Regions from separate parts of the Mesorhizobium sp. M0633 genome, predicted to be linked through region 3. Evidence: riboswitches for the same ligand, from Rfam matches in the RefSeq annotation. Region 3 holds a riboswitch; each other region holds the start of a gene.
What was found. A riboswitch is a leader RNA that binds a small molecule or an ion and turns the genes downstream of it on or off. The one in region 3 is predicted to bind thiamine pyrophosphate.

Region 1 (5,768 bases), on a different contig from region 3:
CCGTCGGTGAGATACTGCGCCAATGTCTCCTGCGGGTCGACGGCTTCGCGCTTCTGGTCGAGCGTGGCGATCTCCAGATTTGTGCCGAGCCGCACCGTGCCCGCGTCCGGCTTCAATTCGCCGGTCAGCATCTTCAACAGCGTCGTCTTGCCGGCGCCGTTCGGCCCGACCAGACCGACGCGATCGCCGCGCTGGATGCGGGTCGAGAATCCCTTGACCACGGTCAGATCGCCAAAGCTCTTCTCAATGTTCTTGGCTTCGATCACCAGTTTGCCGGATTCGGCGGCGTCGCTGGCTGTCATCGTCGCCGCACCCTCGGCGCCGCGGTGGCCGCGAAAGCGCTGGCGCATGGTCTGCAACTCACCGAGCCGGCGCATGTTGCGCTTGCGCCTTGCCGTCACGCCATAGCGCAGCCAGTGCTCCTCACGCACGATCTGGCGGCCGAGCTTGTGCTGCTCGCGCTCTTCCTCCTCCAGCACCGTGTCGCGCCATTCCTCGAAATAGGCAAAGCCCTTGTCGAGACGGCGAGTCTGGCCGCGGTCGAGCCAGATTGTGGCGCGCGACACGCGTTCGAGAAAACGGCGGTCATGCGAGATGACGACCAGTGCCGAGGAGGTGCGGGCAAGCTCCTCCTCCAGCCATTCGATGACCGAAAGGTCAAGATGATTGGTCGGCTCATCGAGGAGGAGAATGTCGGGCTCCGGCGCCATGACGCGGGCGAGGGCGGCGCGCCGCGCCTCGCCGCCGGAGAGGTCGTTCGGCCGTTCCTCGCCGGTCAGGCCGAGATGCTCCATCAGATAGGTGGCGCGGTAGGGATCGTCGGCCGGCCCGAGCCCCGCCTCGACATAGGCGCGGACAGTCGCAAAGCCGTCCATGTCGGGCATTTGCGGCAAGTAGCGCACGGTCGCCGAAGGCTGGCGGAAGACTTCGCCGTCCTGCGGTTCGATCAGCCCGGCGGCGATCTTGAGGAGCGTCGACTTGCCAGAGCCGTTGCGGCCGACCAGGGCGATCTTGTCGCCAGCAGAGGCCGTCAGGGCGGCACCGTCGAGCAGCGGCGTGCCGCCAAAGGTCAGCTTTATCCCGTCGAGATTGAGAATTGGCGGCGCCATGTCGGCTTTCTGGGCTCAGCTTTCCGGAAGAGGATAGGGATGTGCGAGCAGCAGCGCGCGGCCGCTGGCCAGCGCGATTTCCAACCGGCCCCTGACCTCGTTGGAAATGGTCAGCGACGAGCCGAACGCAACCTCGACATGGTCGAGCGGCCATTTGGCACCGGTGACGCTCAGGCCGGCGAGATCGGAGAAGCCGAGCACCGAAAACAGCGTGCCGTCGGCATAGTCGAAGCCAGTCTTTCCCGGCAGCAAGGGAATGCCTTCCTGTGCGCCGCTGGTCAAAAGCACTTCCGTCCCGCCTTCCGCCAGCCGGACGCTTAGCGCCAGATGCAGGAAGATGTGGTCGGTGCGTTTGCCGCCGAAGGCGCCTGCGAGCACAAGGCTTGTCGCACCGCGTTCGAGCGCGGCGGCGATAGCGAGTTCACCGTCGGTCTTGTCCTTTTCAGCGGGAAACACCTGCCGTGGCACGGCGGCCAGATCTTCCGGCAAATCGGCAGGCACCGAATCGAAATCGCCGACCCAGAGTTCCGGCCTCAGGCCCAGCATACGGGCATGGCCGATGCCGGCATCGGCAGCGATGACACGCGAGCCTTCGACCTGGCGGTCGAGCAGCGGCGTGCGGATGAGATCGCCGCCAAGCAGGATGGTGAATGTGCTCATATCTCGTGGCCCTTACCAGCCCTGCCCCGGAAACGGAAGATGAAACGGCAGACGAAACGGAAGGCTGGGCTTTGGATGCCCGGCAAACTTCCGCTTGCGCAGCACTTCGGCCGGGCCTATGTGTCGCAACGCTCTAACGGGGTGCCGGACGCGATTTTCGCGGACCGGCTGAGAGGCAAGACTGCCAACCCGCTGAACCTGATCCGGTTTGTACCGGCGGAGGGATTAGACGTTTCGGACAGCCCGACGCCTCAATTCCTTTCAACGCGAACGAAGGAGGCGCCGATGCGCAGTTTTTTCCACTCTCTTGTCTCAATTGTCCTGCTTGCGGCATCCGCGCTCGCCTTGCCAGGGCAGGCATCGGCACAGGATAGACTGACGGTCTATACCTATGAAAGCTTCACCGCCGATTGGGGTCCGGGACCGGCGGTGAAGAAGGCCTTCGAGGCCGAATGCAGTTGCGTCGTCGAATTCGTCTCGGTCGCCGACGGCGTGGCGCTGCTCAATCGTGTGAAGCTGGAAGGCGCCGCGACCAAGGCCGATATCGTACTTGGCCTCGATACCAACTTAACCGCCGACGCCAAGGCAACCGGCCTGTTTTCGCCGCACGGCGCCGTGTCGGGCGTCAGTGTGCCGGGCGGCTGGAGCGACGATATTTTCGTGCCGTTCGACTATGGCTATTTCGCCGTCGTCTACGATACCGAAAAACTGAAGAGCCCGCCGAAGAGCCTCAGGGAATTGGTCGAGGGCGATGCCGGAGAGAAGATCGTCATCCAGGATCCGCGCACCTCGACGCCGGGCCTTGGCCTGCTGCTGTGGGTCAAGTCGGTCTATGGCGACAAGGCGCCGGAAGCCTGGGCCAAACTCAAGGCGAAGGTGCTGACGGTAACGCCGGGCTGGAGCGAGGCCTACGGCCTGTTCACCAAGGGCGAGGCGCCGATGGTGCTGTCCTACACCACCTCGCCGGCCTACCACATGGTTGCCGAAAACACCGAGCGCTACCAGGCGGCGTCTTTCGAGGAAGGCGAATATCTGCAGATCGAGGTCGCGGGGATCACCACCAAGGGTGCGAAGAACCCGCTGGCGGAAAAGTTCATCGCCTTCATGACCGGACCGAAATTCCAGAATGTCATTCCCGAAACCAACTGGATGTTCCCGGTCGGCAAGACCGACAAGCCGCTCAACCCGGCGTTCGACAAGCTGGTCAAACCGACCAAGACCTTGCTGTTCAGCCCGGAAGAGGTCGCCGCAAATCGCAAGGCCTGGGTCGACGAGTGGCTGGCGGTGATGAGCAAGTAGGGCTCAAGCCTCGTCGGATGTTTGCGCCAAGCCACCCCCCTCTGGCCTGCCGGCCATCTCCCCCCCCTCAAGGGGGAAGATCGGCAGCTTTGTCGCCTCTCCTCGTCCTGCCACTTGTGAGATTGGCGAAGGCGGCTGAGTGCGCAATCTCCCCCCTTGAGGGGGAGATGGCCGGCAGGCCAGAGAGGGGTGGGCTCGGCCATTGCCAGGTATTTCCTTCGATCAACACCTGTCGTAGTGTCGGGTAGCGCGACATGCGTACGCGTCATCCGGCCGATCCCCGCGTCACTGCCGGCATCGTCGCGCTCGCCGCCATCGCGCTGCTGATCGGCGGTGCATTCGCCGGGCTCGTCGTCGAAGCCACACGCGACCTGTCCGGCGCCGCCGCCGCTTTCGATTCCTATCTCTTGCGCGTCGTCCGTTTCACGCTCTGGCAGGCTCTGCTGTCGACCCTGCTCTCCGTTGCACCGGCGCTGTTCGTCGCGCGCGCCCTGTCGCGGCATCCGCGTTTTTTCGGGCGAGGCTTCATCCTCCAGCTTTTCGCCGTGCCGCTGGCGCTGCCGGCCATTGTTGCCGCACTCGGTGTCTTGGCACTCTATGGCCGCGCCGGGTATTTCGCCGGCACGCTCGGCGCGATTGGCGGGCAGAGCTGGCCCGGCATCTATGGCCTGTCGGGCATTCTCGTCGCCCACGTCTTCTTCAACCTGCCGCTGGCGACGCGGCTGTTCCTGGAAGCGCTGCAGACCGTGCCGGCCGACCAATGGCGGCTGGCGAGCCAGCTTGGCATGGGTGCTGCGCCGGCCTTCCGGCTGATCGAATGGCCGCCGCTGCGTGCGGCCCTGCCGGGCGTTGCCGGGCTCGTTTTCATGCTGTGCATCACCTCTTTCACCATCGTGCTTACGCTCGGCGGCGGGCCGCGCGCGACGACGCTGGAGGTTGCCATCTACCAGGCATTGCGTTTCGACTTCGACCCGGCGCGGGCTGTGACGCTGACCCTGCTGCAGATTGCCCTGACCTTCGTCGTCGTGCTGGCCTTGACGCGGCTCGGCGCCAATATGGTCGGGGATGCCAATCTGCCGGTGGCGCCGCGCCGGTATTTTTCAGCCGGTGCGACCGAGACCGTGCTGAACGCACTGGCGATCGGGCTCGCACTGCTGTTTGTCGCCGGGCCGATGGCGGCCACGTTGGCAGCCGGGCTTGGCGCCGATCTCGGCCGCCTGGCCGGCGAGAGCGCGGTGCGGCAAGCGACGGCGACCAGTGCCGTGCTTTCCCTCCTATCGGCGCTGCTCTCTGTGGCGTTGTCGCTGTCGCTGGTCATGGCGCGCCGGGCGCTGGCGCTCACCCGGCGGAGCGGCAGGAGGACGCTGCTCGAACACCTGGCCGACACCGGTGCGGGGTTCGTCCTGGTGGTGCCGCCCATCGTCATCGGCGCCGGCTGGTTCCTGCTCTTGCGCACCGTCGGCGATGTCTTTGCGATCGCCCCTGTCATGGTCGTTGCGGTCAATGCGGTGATGGCGATGCCGTTCGCCATCCGCGCCATCCGCCCTGCCTATGACGCGGCGAGCGAACGCCACGAACGGCTCTGCGCACAGCTTGGTATCTCGGGCTGGAACCGGTTGCGGCTGGTCGACTGGCCGTTGCTGCGGCGGCCGCTCGTCACCGGCTTCGCGTTCGCCATGGCGCTGTCGCTCGGCGATCTCGGCGTCATTGCGCTATTCGGCAGCGATTCCGTGCAGACCTTGCCCTATCTGCTGCTGGCGCGCATGGGCAGTTACCGCACCGAGGATGCGGCCGGCCTGGCGCTGCTGCTCGGCCTTGTCTGCCTGGCGCTGGTGTTGGCCGCAGACTGGCTGGGAAGGAGGGAGAAATCATGATGCCGACCAGCCCGGAACGGTCCATTTCTGTCGAAAAAGGCGCGGCCGTGCGGCTCGATAATGTCTCTTTCAGCTATGGTGAAACGCCGCTTATGTTCGATGTCGATTTCCCGGCGTCGGAAATCACCGCCATCATGGGGCCGAGCGGTTCGGGAAAGTCGACACTGCTCAATCTGGTGGCCGGCTTCGAGACGCCGCGGTCGGGCCACGTGCTGATCGGCGGCGCCGACGTCAGCACTGCGCCGCCATCAGCGCGGCCGGTATCGATGGTGTTCCAGGAAAACAACCTGTTTGCCCATCTTTCCGTCGAGCAGAATGTCGGGCTCGGCCGCTCGCCTTCGCTCAGGCCGAGCGAGGCCGATCGCGCCGCAATCGCCGCAGCGCTGAAGCGCGTCGGCCTTGCCGGCAAGGAAAGCCGGCTGCCGCGCGAACTCTCCGGCGGCGAGCGGCAGCGCGTCGCGCTCGCCCGGGTCCTGGTGCGCGACCGGCCGGTGCTGTTGCTCGACGAGCCGTTCGCTTCGCTCGGACCGGCACTGCGCGACGACATGCTCGACCTGGTGGCCGACGTCCATTCGGAGCAGCGCATGACGGTGCTATTCGTCACGCACCAGCCGGACGATGCGCGCCGTATCGGCCAAAACATGGTTTTCCTGGATGGTGGCACGGTTGCCGCGACGGGCACCGCGGCCGATTTTTTCGTCGGGGCTGGACCGGAGGCATTCCGACGCTATATCGGCTCGGGTCCGTTTGCGGTTGGATCACGAGATGTTGCCCGGAAGCGGACATAATTTATGGTCAAACCGGCGGAAGGCGAAGCGGCGCTTGC
Region 2 (5,768 bases), on a different contig from region 3:
CAGAAAGGCGGTGAGGATCTGGCCCCATAAAACCTTGCTTGCCGGCATCGGTCGTTTCCCAAATGGATGATCGGAACAACCGAAAAGCTCGAATTCCTAAATTCGCAAGAAAAAAGGGGCGGTCGAAGCAGCATGGCGTACCCGGACGTGGAAAGACTTGCCCGATGCGATCTCGAATGTTGAACGAGCATAGGGGGGCTGCTTTCTTCTGGAGCCGTTGAGCCGCTACTTGCCCAATGATAGTTAGTTGTCTCGGCTCAGATGGCATTCGACGAGATGGACGGGTTCTTGGAGAACCACGGATTGCGCATGACCAAATGAACAAGAGTCCTCAGCGGCGCGCCGAGCCGGAGAACACTCTAGTCCCGGCAAGTGGTGGTCAGCCGTTCTGCTGAGCTCGAATCTTACCGCCTCCCTGATCGGTAGCGCGATAGATCCAGAGCCGACTCGATGAGCAGACCCATCAAGTCTGTTCAATTTTGTTAATCAATTCAGTCACATCAGCTATTGCCATGGACTTTCGTTGGAACTGTTGCAAGCCGCGCCGGCCTCACGGGTCGCGGAATCTATTCGGCCGCACCTAAGTTCCAGATGTCCCGATGCAGGCGCCATGTCCCGTCGTCCCCTTTTTTCCAAACGACAATGTACTTGCCCGCAACGGTGGAAGGGGCACCGCCTTTGCTCGGCACACTGAGCGTAAATGCGCCAACTTCGTAGGCGAGATTCCCGCTCCCTTCCACTTCCAGCGCCTTCAGGGTGAGATTCTTCATCCCGGCCTTGATTGCGCCCTGCCAGAATTCTTCCACGCCCTTGCGGTCATCGATGCGTTTGCCGTCGGGTGGCAGCAGGGCGGCATCGTCGGTATACATTTGACCTACCGCTGCTGCGTTTCCGCTGTTGAAGGCGTCCATGAATTTTACCAACGCCGCTTCGATGTCCTCACGAGCCGAGTGGGGGGCCGCAGACAATGCAGACGAAAGAAGCAGCACAGCAGCAAATGCAAATGACTGAACCAGTCTCATTTCGTCCTCCCTTGCGTGCCCGACATGCCCACCCGATGAATAGCGCCGACCCGAGGGCGCCGCGGCGTTCGATGGCCAGGCGCGGATTATATTAGACTTATCTGATATGACGGCGCAAGCGCAGCTGCGACCCTCTGAACGACCAGCGTAGCAGCTGCCGGAGAGCTTCAAAGCGGCGGCTACCGCTCACTGCCTCCTCGTCTCGACGAAAGAATTCGTTCGAATGATGCTTTTCCGCGGCTTTGCTCGCAAGTTTTCGTCAGCCAGCACAGGGCCTCCTCTTACGCTCGCTGGTCGTCAAGGCCCAGCGGCCACTAGCTGACAGTCCCCCCGCAGCCAAGCCGCTGGGCCCTCGACGTGGGGAACGAGCATTGGAGACGATGTCGCGCTTTCCGTTACAGCCCGAAGGCGGGTGACAGATGACCGCGTCAGCCTCTCCACCCCGAGCTACGATTTCACGCATTCGATCAGGCACAGCTCTCTCGGGCTAGCGCGCCAAGCATGAGTTAGCTCCCGAATGAGCAGGTGCCGCCCAGTTCAGCTTCGGCCCTTGCGCGCGCAAGGTATTGGCCGAGATCGATCGGCAGTCCGGTCGGCAAATTGGGGCAGCGATGGCGAGAATGAATGCCGGGAACTTCCCTTCGGTGCCGCTTCGTCGATCTGTTTGCCGAGAAGACGCGCGCGCTGCGTGCCGCCCCCCATACCGTAGAGAACTCATTTCAGGTCACACACACACACACACGACGCCACCGAGATCCTGCATCACTTTTCTACTCCGACGCCGCCACGTCACCAAGATCAGTCGCGAGCGTGATCGCGGCTATCAAATCGGGATCGCGCGCCGGAGCGCTCTATGAGTGAGCCCCGAACGGCGCGCTGCTCCTCGAGCAATCCGGCTCGACGTAAGGCGGGCCATCCGTGCCGGCCTCGTGACTAACAGACGGGCGAATGGCGGTTCCTGGACTCACCTTTTTGTCTGAAGTCGCTTCCTTGAGCCGGTGGCGGAGTTCTTGCTTGATCGACTTCAGCACCGTCTTAGAATCGGTTTTCGGAAAATTTGTCTTGTGGCATCAATTTTCATGGGATAGGATCATTTTTCATAGGTTTTGGCCCGAACTAACCAAAATTCGATGGAAGGATTCGCTTTTCATGCCTGCGGTGCAACAGCACCAATTTTCAGGTCCTGTTACCGTTTTTCAGGAAATCCGCCTTCCTGAAACGGCGACCCCGGCCGGGTACAGCGCCCTGATCGGAGCCTACAGGCTCGCCGTGCCCTTGCCCCGTAGGTTGTTCGCCACGGGCGAGCATCATCGCATTACCGAACGGGATGGCTGGCGGATCATGACCCCCCGCCATGCCCCAAATCCTACCCTCGAAGGCCACCTGACCTTTGCGCTCAAGTACGAGGGACTGAACCTTGCCGTCCTCAAGCGGCTGTTCCAAGTGACCGGTCCCGCGCCGATCGAGGCGCTGGTCCGTGAAAGCCCGACCGGCAGTTATGCCCGACGCATCTGGTTTTTATATGAATGGCTGAGGGGCGCGCGTATCGATCTGCCGGACGCGAAGGCCGGACGATACATTCCGGTTGTCGATCCCGAGCTGCAGTGGCCGGGACCCGACAAGACCGCTTCGCGCTACCGCGTAAGGGACAATCTCCCCGGCACGCGTGAGTTCTGCCCTCTGGTGTTCCGCACCAAGATTCTCGAAAAATTCATCGGCCTTGAACTACCGCGGCGCGCGGAGGCAATCGTAGCGGACGTGCCGCGCGACCTTCTTGCTCGGACCGCCGCCTTTCTTTTGCTCAAAGACTCGCGATCAAGCTATGCGATCGAGGGCGAGCACCCGCCGCAAGATCGCATCCAGCGCTGGGGCCGCGCCATCGGCGAATCCGGCCGCTGGCCGATCAATCGCGATGAGCTGCTGCGTCTGCAAAGAATTGTACTTGGCGACGCCCGTTTCGTAAGACTTGGCTTCCGAAAAGAAGGAGGTTTCGTCGGTGAGCATGACCGAGACAACGGCACGCCCTTGCCCGATCACATCAGCGCTCGGCCCGAGGACCTGCCGCGGCTAATTGATGGAATGGCGGCGTTCGATCAGGGCCCCGCGCAAAACCTTGATGCAGTCGTAGCCGCCGCAATCCTCGCCTTCGGCTTTGTCTACATTCACCCGTTCGAGGACGGAAACGGCCGCATTCACCGCTACCTAATCCACCACGTCCTTGCCATGCGCGGCTTCAATCCGCCGGGAGTTGTCTTTCCCGTCTCGGCCGCGATCCTGGACCAGATCAACGAGTACAGGGGCGTGCTCGAGAGCTATTCGCAGCGCCTTCTGCCGTTGGTGGAATGGGAACCGACGCCGCAATTCAACGTCCGGGTGCTGAATGACACCGGTGATTTCTACCGGTTCTTCGATGCAACCCCGCACGCCGAATTCCTCTATGCCTGCGTTCAGCGGACGATCGAACGGGACCTTCCCGAGGAAACCGCATTTCTGCAGCGCTACGATCAGTTCCGGCAGCAGGTGGACGCCTTTATCGACATGCCCGAGCGGTTGATCGATCTGCTCTTCCGTTTTCTTCACCAGAATGATGGACATCTATCGAACCGCGCGCGCGAAAAGGAATTCGCCGCGCTGACCAATGACGAGGTAGGAAGAATCGAGGCGATCTACGCGCAAACCTTTGGTCCCCATTGAAGGTGTGATCATCAGGATCGATTTTTAGTCCGACGGTTTGCGATTCCCTTGTCCCTGCCTTCATCTCCGACGCTTGACTTGTCGCCGAGACATGCACGATTTTTTCCGCACGGTCTGACCGGCGGCCGATCAGCCGCGGCCAGAACGCGCTTGACAAACCGGAGCCGTCCCGTCCAACCTCACGCATTCACCAGGGGAGTCCCGGCAAGGGGCTGAGATACTGCTGGCATTCGCGGCGCAGTGACCCGTTGAACCTGATCCAGTTCATACTGGCGTAGGGACGGTGCAAGCGCTTTGCGGGAGTTTACGCCCGAGATCCTGTTTCGGCAGGTCGACAGAAGCGTCTTTTCATCCTCCCGGCACAGAACTGGGTCTCCAATGCAACGAGCAAAGGAGCCTCAAGATGAATGCCCTCACCCCCGCCGTCTCGACGGGACCGCTGCCCGCCTCACGAAAAATCCACAAGCCCGGTGCCATCCACCCGCAGATCAGGGTACCGATGCGCGAAATCTCCGTCCATCCGACGGCCGGCGAACCGCCCGTCACCGTCTACGATCCGTCCGGCCCCTATACAGACCCGACTGTCGAAACCAGCATCGAAAACGGCCTTGCCCGGCTTCGCCACGAATGGATTACGGCGCGGGGCGATGTCGAAGCCTATGACGGCCGCCACGTGCGGCCGGAAGACAACGGATTCGCCGCAGGCGAGCGCCTGACGCCGGAGTTTCCAGTCCGTAACCGGCCGCTGAGGGCCAAGTCAGGCAAGGCGGTGACTCAGCTTACCTATGCGCGCGCCGGCATCATCACACCCGAAATGGAGTTCGCCGCCATCCGCGAGAACCTTGGTCGCGAGATCCTGCACGGCAAGCTTGAGCGCGACGGCGAGGCTTTCGGCGCGACACTGCCCGATTTCGTCACGCCGGATTTCGTGCGTGATGAGGTGGCGCGCGGACGCGCAATCATTCCCGCCAACATTAACCACCCAGAGAGCGAGCCGATGATCATCGGCCGCAATTTCCTGGTCAAGATCAATGCCAATATCGGCAACTCCGCTGTCACCTCCTCGATGGCCGAAGAGGTCGAAAAGATGGTCTGGGCGATCCGCTGGGGCGCCGATACGGTGATGGACCTGTCGACCGGCCGCAACATCCACAACATCCGCGACTGGATCGTCCGCAACTCGCCGGTGCCGATCGGCACGGTGCCGCTCTACCAGGCGCTCGAGAAGGTTGGCGGCATTGCCGAGGATCTGACCTGGGAGGTGTACCGCGACACGCTGATCGAACAGGCCGAACAGGGCGTTGACTATTTCACCATCCATGCCGGCGTGCGGCTGCATTACATCCCACTGACCGTTGACCGGGTCACGGGTATCGTCTCGCGCGGCGGCTCGATCATGGCAAAATGGTGCCTGCACCATCACCGGGAAAGCTTCCTCTACGAGCACTTCGCGGAGATCTGCGACATCTGCCGCGCCTATGACGTCTCCTTCTCGCTCGGCGACGGCCTTCGTCCCGGCTCGATCGCCGATGCCAACGATGCGGCGCAGTTCGCCGAGCTGGAAACGCTTGGCGAGCTGACGAAGATCGCCTGGGCGAAGGATTGCCAGGTGATGATCGAGGGGCCTGGCCACGTGCCGATGCACAAGATCAAGCAGAACATGGACAAGCAACTCGCCGTTTGCGGCGAGGCGCCGTTCTATACGCTTGGCCCGCTGACGACCGACATCGCGCCGGGCTACGACCACATCACCTCCGGCATCGGCGCGGCGATGATCGGTTGGTTCGGCACCGCCATGCTCTGCTACGTCACGCCCAAGGAACATCTCGGCCTTCCCGATCGCAACGACGTCAAGACCGGCGTGATCACCTACAAGATCGCGGCGCATGCCGCCGACCTGGCGAAGGGTCACCCGGCGGCGAAGATCCGCGACGACGCGCTGTCGCGGGCCAGATTCGAGTTCCGCTGGGAGGACCAGTTCAACCTGTCGCTCGATCCCGAAACAGCGCGGTCCTTCCACGATCAAACCTTGCCCAAGGAGGCGCACAAGCT
Region 3 (5,768 bases):
CTCGTCCGCCGGCACGTAGAGATCGCCGCCCTCGCGGTATTTCGCCGCCATCGCCGCCATGCCCTCTTTCTGCGCCTCGGCACGGATGTCGTGGGAGATACGCATCGAGCAGAATTTCGGCCCACACATCGAGCAGAAATGTGCCAGCTTGTGCGCCTCCTTGGGCAAGGTCTGGTCGTGGAAGGACCGCGCGGTTTCGGGATCGAGCGACAGATTGAACTGGTCCTCCCAGCGGAACTCGAAGCGCGCGCGGGAAAGGGCATCATCCCTGACTTTCGCCGCCGGATGGCCCTTTGCCAGATCGGCGGCATGGGCGGCGATCTTGTAGGTGATCACGCCGGTCTTGACGTCATCGCGATCGGGAAGGCCGAGATGCTCCTTGGGCGTGACATAGCAGAGCATGGCGGTGCCGAACCAGCCGATCATGGCAGCACCGATGCCTGAGGTGATGTGGTCGTAGCCCGGCGCGATGTCGGTCGTCAGCGGTCCAAGCGTATAGAACGGCGCCTCGCCGCAAACGGCGAGCTGCTTGTCCATGTTCTGCTTGATCTTGTGCATCGGCACGTGGCCGGGCCCCTCGATCATCACCTGGCAATCCTTGGCCCAGGCGATCTTCGTCAGCTCGCCGAGCGTTTCCAGCTCGGCGAACTGCGCCGCATCGTTGGCATCGGCGATCGAGCCCGGACGAAGGCCGTCGCCGAGCGAGAAGGAGACGTCGTAGGCTCTGGCGATGTCGCAGATCTCCGCGAAGTGCTCGTAGAGGAAGCTTTCCCGGTGATGGTGCAGGCACCATTTTGCCATGATCGAGCCGCCGCGCGAGACGATGCCCGTCACCCTGTCGACGGTCAGCGGGATATAGTGCAGCCGCACGCCGGCATGGATGGTGAAATAGTCGACGCCCTGTTCGGCCTGTTCGATCAGCGTGTCGCGGTAAACCTCCCAGGTAAGATCCTCGGCAATGCCGCCGACTTTCTCGAGCGCCTGGTAAAGCGGCACCGTGCCGATCGGCACCGGCGAGTTGCGGACGATCCATTCGCGGATGTTGTGGATGTTGCGGCCGGTCGACAGATCCATCACCGTGTCGGCGCCCCAGCGGATCGCCCACACCATCTTTTCGACCTCTTCAGCCATCGACGATGTGACGGCGGAGTTACCGATATTGGCGTTGATCTTGACCAGGAAATTGCGACCGATAATCATCGGTTCGCTCTCGGGATGATTAATGTTGGCGGGAATGATCGCGCGTCCGCGCGCCACCTCGTGGCGGACGAATTCAGGCGTGACGAAGTCGGGGATCGCCGCGCCGAAGGCCTCGCCGTAGCGCTCAAGCTTGCCGTGCAGGATCTCGCGACCAAGATTCTCGCGGATGGCGACGAACTCCATTTCGGGCGTGATGATGCCAGCGCGCGCATAGGCAAACTGTGTCACCGCCTTGCCGGTCTTGGCCCGGAGTGGCCGGTTGCGGACTGGAAATTCCGGTGTTAGGCGCTCGCCCGCCGCAAACCCATTGTCTTCTGGCCGGACGTGGCGGCCGTCATAGGCTTCGACATCGCCGCGCGCGGTGACCCATTCATGGCGAAGCCGTGCAAGGCCGTTTTCGATGCTGGTTTCGACAGTCGGGTCTGTATAGGGGCCTGACGGATCGTAGACGGTGACGGGCGGCTCGCCGGCCGTCGGATGGACGGAGATTTCGCGCATCGGCACTTTGATCTGCGGGTGGATGGTGCCGGGCTTGTGGATCTTCCGCGAGGCGGGCAGCGGTCCCGTCGACACGGCGGGGGTGAGGGCATTCATCTTGAGGCTCCTTTGCTCATGCATTGGAGACCCAGTTCTGTGCCGGAAGGATGAAAAGACGCTTCTGTCGACCTGCCGAAACAGGACCTCGGGCGTGAACTCCCGCAAAGCGCTTGCACCGTCCCTACGCCAGTATGAACTGGATCAGGTTCAACGGGTCACTGCGCCGCGAAAGCCAGCAGTATCTCAGCCCCTTGCCGGGACTCCCCTGGTGAATGCCCCAGGTTGAACGGGCCGGCGCGGCTTTGTCAAGCGCATTTGGCCCGTCCGTGCGACCGGCGAACTTAGCGCCGCCGTCCGAGAATAGCCGTGCTTGCGGCACCACGTCACCGATTTCGCCAAGAAGGACGCCTTTCTGAGTCGGTTTTGAAATTCAGGGAGGAGCTGAGAGACATCGATACCCGTAGCCGCGCCGAAGGTTCGCTCGACCACCCTGCGGCAGAATTTGGAGCTATTCTGACCGTCGAATCGACGGATGATCTCGACCATCAAGTGCAGGTGCCCGTGAGGTTGAGCCATAGGCGCCATTGGCGAACAGATGCTTCACCCAGCGCTAGTCTAGAGCGGCGGACTTTCATGTGAGTCCATACCCTGCGGCTGCGAAGTAATTTCTGCATTCTGTTGGAGAGAAGAGATTGCAGATATCGCCAATGGCCTGCCACAGGGCGTCGATGGTTCTGATGGCCTTTGCGCGCAGGTGCGCCTTGAGCTTGGCAAATGCCATTTCGATGGGATTGAGATCTGGGCTGTAGGGCGGCAGGAAGAGCAGCCATGCGCCTCTGGCCCGGATCGCTGCCTCGGCGGCCGGGCTCTTGTGGGCAGCGAGATTGTCGAGGATGACGACATCGCCCTTTGCCAGCGTCGGAGCGAGCTGCGTTTCGACATAGGTTTCGAAGATGCGCCGGTTCATCGGCGTGTCGATAACAAAAGGGGCCGTGAGCCCATGACAGCGCAACCCGGCGATGAAGGTCTGCGTCTTCCAATGCCCGAACGGTGCCTTTGAGCGCAGCCGTTGGCCCTTTAGGCAGCGGCCGCGCAGACGTGTCATCTTCGTAGTGGTTCCGGTTTCGTCGATGAACACCAGCCGATGTGGCTCAAGCCGCATCCGCGGCTGGCGCCTGGTCTGCCACTCCTGCCGCGCCTTGCTGACGTCGGGACGATCTTGCTCGCTGGCCAGCAGCGTTTTTTTGAAGCGATAGCCATTCCTGATAAGCCAGCGCGAGATCGAGGCAGGAGCGACCTGGACGTCTGTAGCAGCGGCCAGCTCGGCGGCAAGCTCCGGCATGGTGGTGTCATCCTTCTCGGCCACACGGCCAAGCAGGAACGCACGATGCGGGTCGAGCTTGGAATGGCGGCGGCCACCGCTGGCCTTGGGCGCCAGGCTCTCGGTCTTTCGATAGTTCCTCATCAGGATCACGACAAACGAAACCGACACCCCAAAATGTGCCGCCGCCGCACGCCGCGAGTGGCCAGCCTCGACAAACCGCACAACACGTTCACGCAAATCGAGCGAATAGGGCTTGGGCATGGCAAATCACCTCCTACAGGAAGTGAATCATGAACCACGCCTCACTGGAATCCCTCGCGATTCAAACTGAACGTCCGACGCTCTAGCGCTTGCCCTGACAACCTCCCGGAATTACCTCGCGCGGACGACCGCGACGTCGAGGCTTCGACATCAGCTGTCCGAACTGCACCCACCGCTCGTCTGTCAAATCAAACCAGGACCGCTTCGTCTTCTTGGCAATCTGGCGTCTGCCCCTGCTCTGTCCACATCCTGTTTGGGTGGAAGGCCACCACCCAGCGGAACCCTCAGAGAAGGAAACCGTCCAGATCTGGCTAGACTGCTCGACGATAAGTCCAGAGCTGTGCCGGCGGTATGTTGCGGACAACGAAGTGATAGTGGGAAACCACGTAACGGTCTGGCATCTTGATCACCGGCGACAGAGGTCCATATGTGATCTGAATTAGGGGCCGGCCGGCAGGAATGCGGGCAAGCAGATCCTCAACCAGCGCGACACGCTGTTCCATTGGAAAGCTCAACAGTGGGACTGCACTTACAACACAATCGAACTGTTCACCTTTGCGGTCACCCAAAGCTTCGTCCAGCGTAAATGCGTTGCCCAACCTGAAGTCCACATTCGGGAAGCGTTGCACCAGGCAGTTGTAGAAAATGTTGGAATATTCGACTGAAACCAGCTGGTGCGGCTTGATTCCCCTAGCCAGGATCGCCTTTGTGATGACACCAGTTCCCGCGCCGAGCTCCAGAATCGACAATCCTGACCGTGGATTCACCACGCTTGCCATCCGGCGTGCCGCATAAACCGAAGTGGGAATAAGGGCTCCCACGCCCTTCTTGTCCTTCTGCCAGCCTTTGAAGAATTGGACTTCTTCCTCAAACCGTTTGCCGAGCCGCTCCTTCAGTCGCAGAATCATATCTCCTCCTTGCATCAGCCGCTTACCCAGCGTCATGTATCTCGCAAAGCGCGTTTTTGCCAATCTCGGCACGGTTTAAAAGCCGGTTAAGACTGCTTGCGTGTCAGGGCGCGCTCAGCATGAATTGCCCGTTAACGCGCTTTCGTGTTTGCTGGGTCTATGTCACGCCCTCGCTTGCTGCCCGAAAGAGTTTCCCGAGCTATGCGTATCTGCCCGGCAAACATCCGCATCCGGTGCGCGATCCCTTGGGCCATAGTTACCGAACAGATCCGGTGACGGTCGCCGTTGGCGAAGCGCTCGGCTCAGATGTGTTTCGATGGGGGATCGATCTTTTCAACCACGGCTACTACTGGGAAGCGCATGAGGCTTGGGAGCCTCTTTGGCACGCTGCCAAACAAAGCGCTCAGCACCGCCTGTTCTTCAAGGGGCTGATCCTGTTGGCGGCGGCCGGGGTGAAGATCCGCGAGGGCAAGCGGGTCGCTGCGGCGCGCCATGCTACAAGAGCTGCAGGGCTTTTTCGTCAGGTGGTGAGAGTGCCGGGCGGCCTGTTTGAGAAAGCACTGGGAATGACACCCGCCGCGCTCGCTGAACATGCCCAAGCGATCGTAGCTTACCCGGTTGTTCTGCGGGAGCCAAAGCCTGCCCAGCCTGAGCCCGTCTTTGATTTCATACTCGCACCAGGATCCGAGAGCGATCGGCAATTCAGTGGTCCAAGCTAACTTTGTCAGCAGGAAACGAGGCCTTTGAAAACCGCTCACCACCCGCATGCGTCACAAACAATAAGAGTGCAGTGATGTTTTATAGGCAACTCGCGGCCGCTTCGATGTCGATGGTCTTGAAGGTCGGGGGCTGACCGGTCGCGCTCGTAGCCATCGATTGATGACAGAGATGCCGGCCAGGCTTCAATGACGGGGATGGCGAAAAGCTGAGTGCTCGGGCTTGCGGGCCGAGCTTGTCGGCCGCTCGATGGAAAGTGTCATTTGAGGTGGGGACTCTGCCGCGTGCAGCTGGAAGACTCGTTCGTCCAGTTCCTTGTCTACTTCCGTGAGACGATGATTGAGGCGAAGGTAGTCTGTCCAGGTCGGCGTGCGGAATGTTTCTGTCCATTGCATAGGCTTCTGAAGGTTGCGCTGGAGCGTCCAGTTCCGCGCACCCACGCGGCTGTGTACATGACGCCGCTGCCGCATGAGGTCGAGGAAGGCCTCGAGATTTCTCTCGGCTATCAGGTATTCGACCTTGACCACGATCGGGCCGCTTCTCGGCTTCAAATTGAGAGCGACAGCTGGGGCGTCGAATTCGCCCAAAGGATCGGGTTCGGATTCGCGGCGCTCGCGAAGAGGAAACAGAACGCCGGCTGCGGCGACGAGCAACAGGGCTGCAGCGGAGCCCTCCAGCGCCCAGGTCAGGGAATGGTTCTGGGAAACCGTGCCCCACACCCAGCTGCCGAGCGCGATGCCACCATCAATCAAGGCATAGTAGATCGAGATTGTGCGCCCCACGACCCAGCGCGGGCTCGCCAGCTGCACGCTCACACCGAC

Region 1: another riboswitch for thiamine pyrophosphate. It lies ahead of thiB (thiamine ABC transporter substrate binding subunit); the one in region 3 lies ahead of thiC (phosphomethylpyrimidine synthase ThiC).
Region 2: another riboswitch for thiamine pyrophosphate. It lies ahead of thiC (phosphomethylpyrimidine synthase ThiC); the one in region 3 lies ahead of thiC (phosphomethylpyrimidine synthase ThiC).

Annotation. Positions count from the first base shown of each region.
Region 1 is NZ_JAMYQC010000008.1:159,093-164,860, reverse strand. Features, by position in the region: gene NKI47_RS11220 (ABC-F family ATP-binding cassette domain-containing protein) at 1-1,109, opposite strand, end outside; gene NKI47_RS11215 (thiamine diphosphokinase) at 1,125-1,769, opposite strand; TPP riboswitch at 1,897-2,011, shown strand; gene thiB (thiamine ABC transporter substrate binding subunit) at 2,055-3,068, shown strand; gene thiP (thiamine/thiamine pyrophosphate ABC transporter permease) at 3,323-4,942, shown strand; gene thiQ (thiamine ABC transporter ATP-binding protein) at 4,939-5,730, shown strand.
Region 2 is NZ_JAMYQC010000073.1:183-5,950, reverse strand. Features, by position in the region: gene NKI47_RS34095 (conjugal transfer protein TraG) at 1-48, opposite strand, end outside; gene NKI47_RS34090 (YybH family protein) at 567-1,022, opposite strand; gene NKI47_RS34085 (Fic family protein) at 2,172-3,716, shown strand; TPP riboswitch at 3,899-4,015, shown strand; partial or broken gene thiC (phosphomethylpyrimidine synthase ThiC) at 4,120-5,768, shown strand, end outside.
Region 3 is NZ_JAMYQC010000064.1:6,911-12,678, reverse strand. Features, by position in the region: partial or broken gene thiC (phosphomethylpyrimidine synthase ThiC) at 1-1,794, opposite strand, end outside; TPP riboswitch at 1,898-2,014, opposite strand; gene NKI47_RS33645 (IS630 family transposase) at 2,369-3,322, opposite strand; gene pmtA (phospholipid N-methyltransferase PmtA) at 3,634-4,230, opposite strand; gene NKI47_RS33635 (DUF309 domain-containing protein) at 4,350-4,949, shown strand; gene NKI47_RS33630 (MFS transporter) at 5,133-5,768, opposite strand, start outside.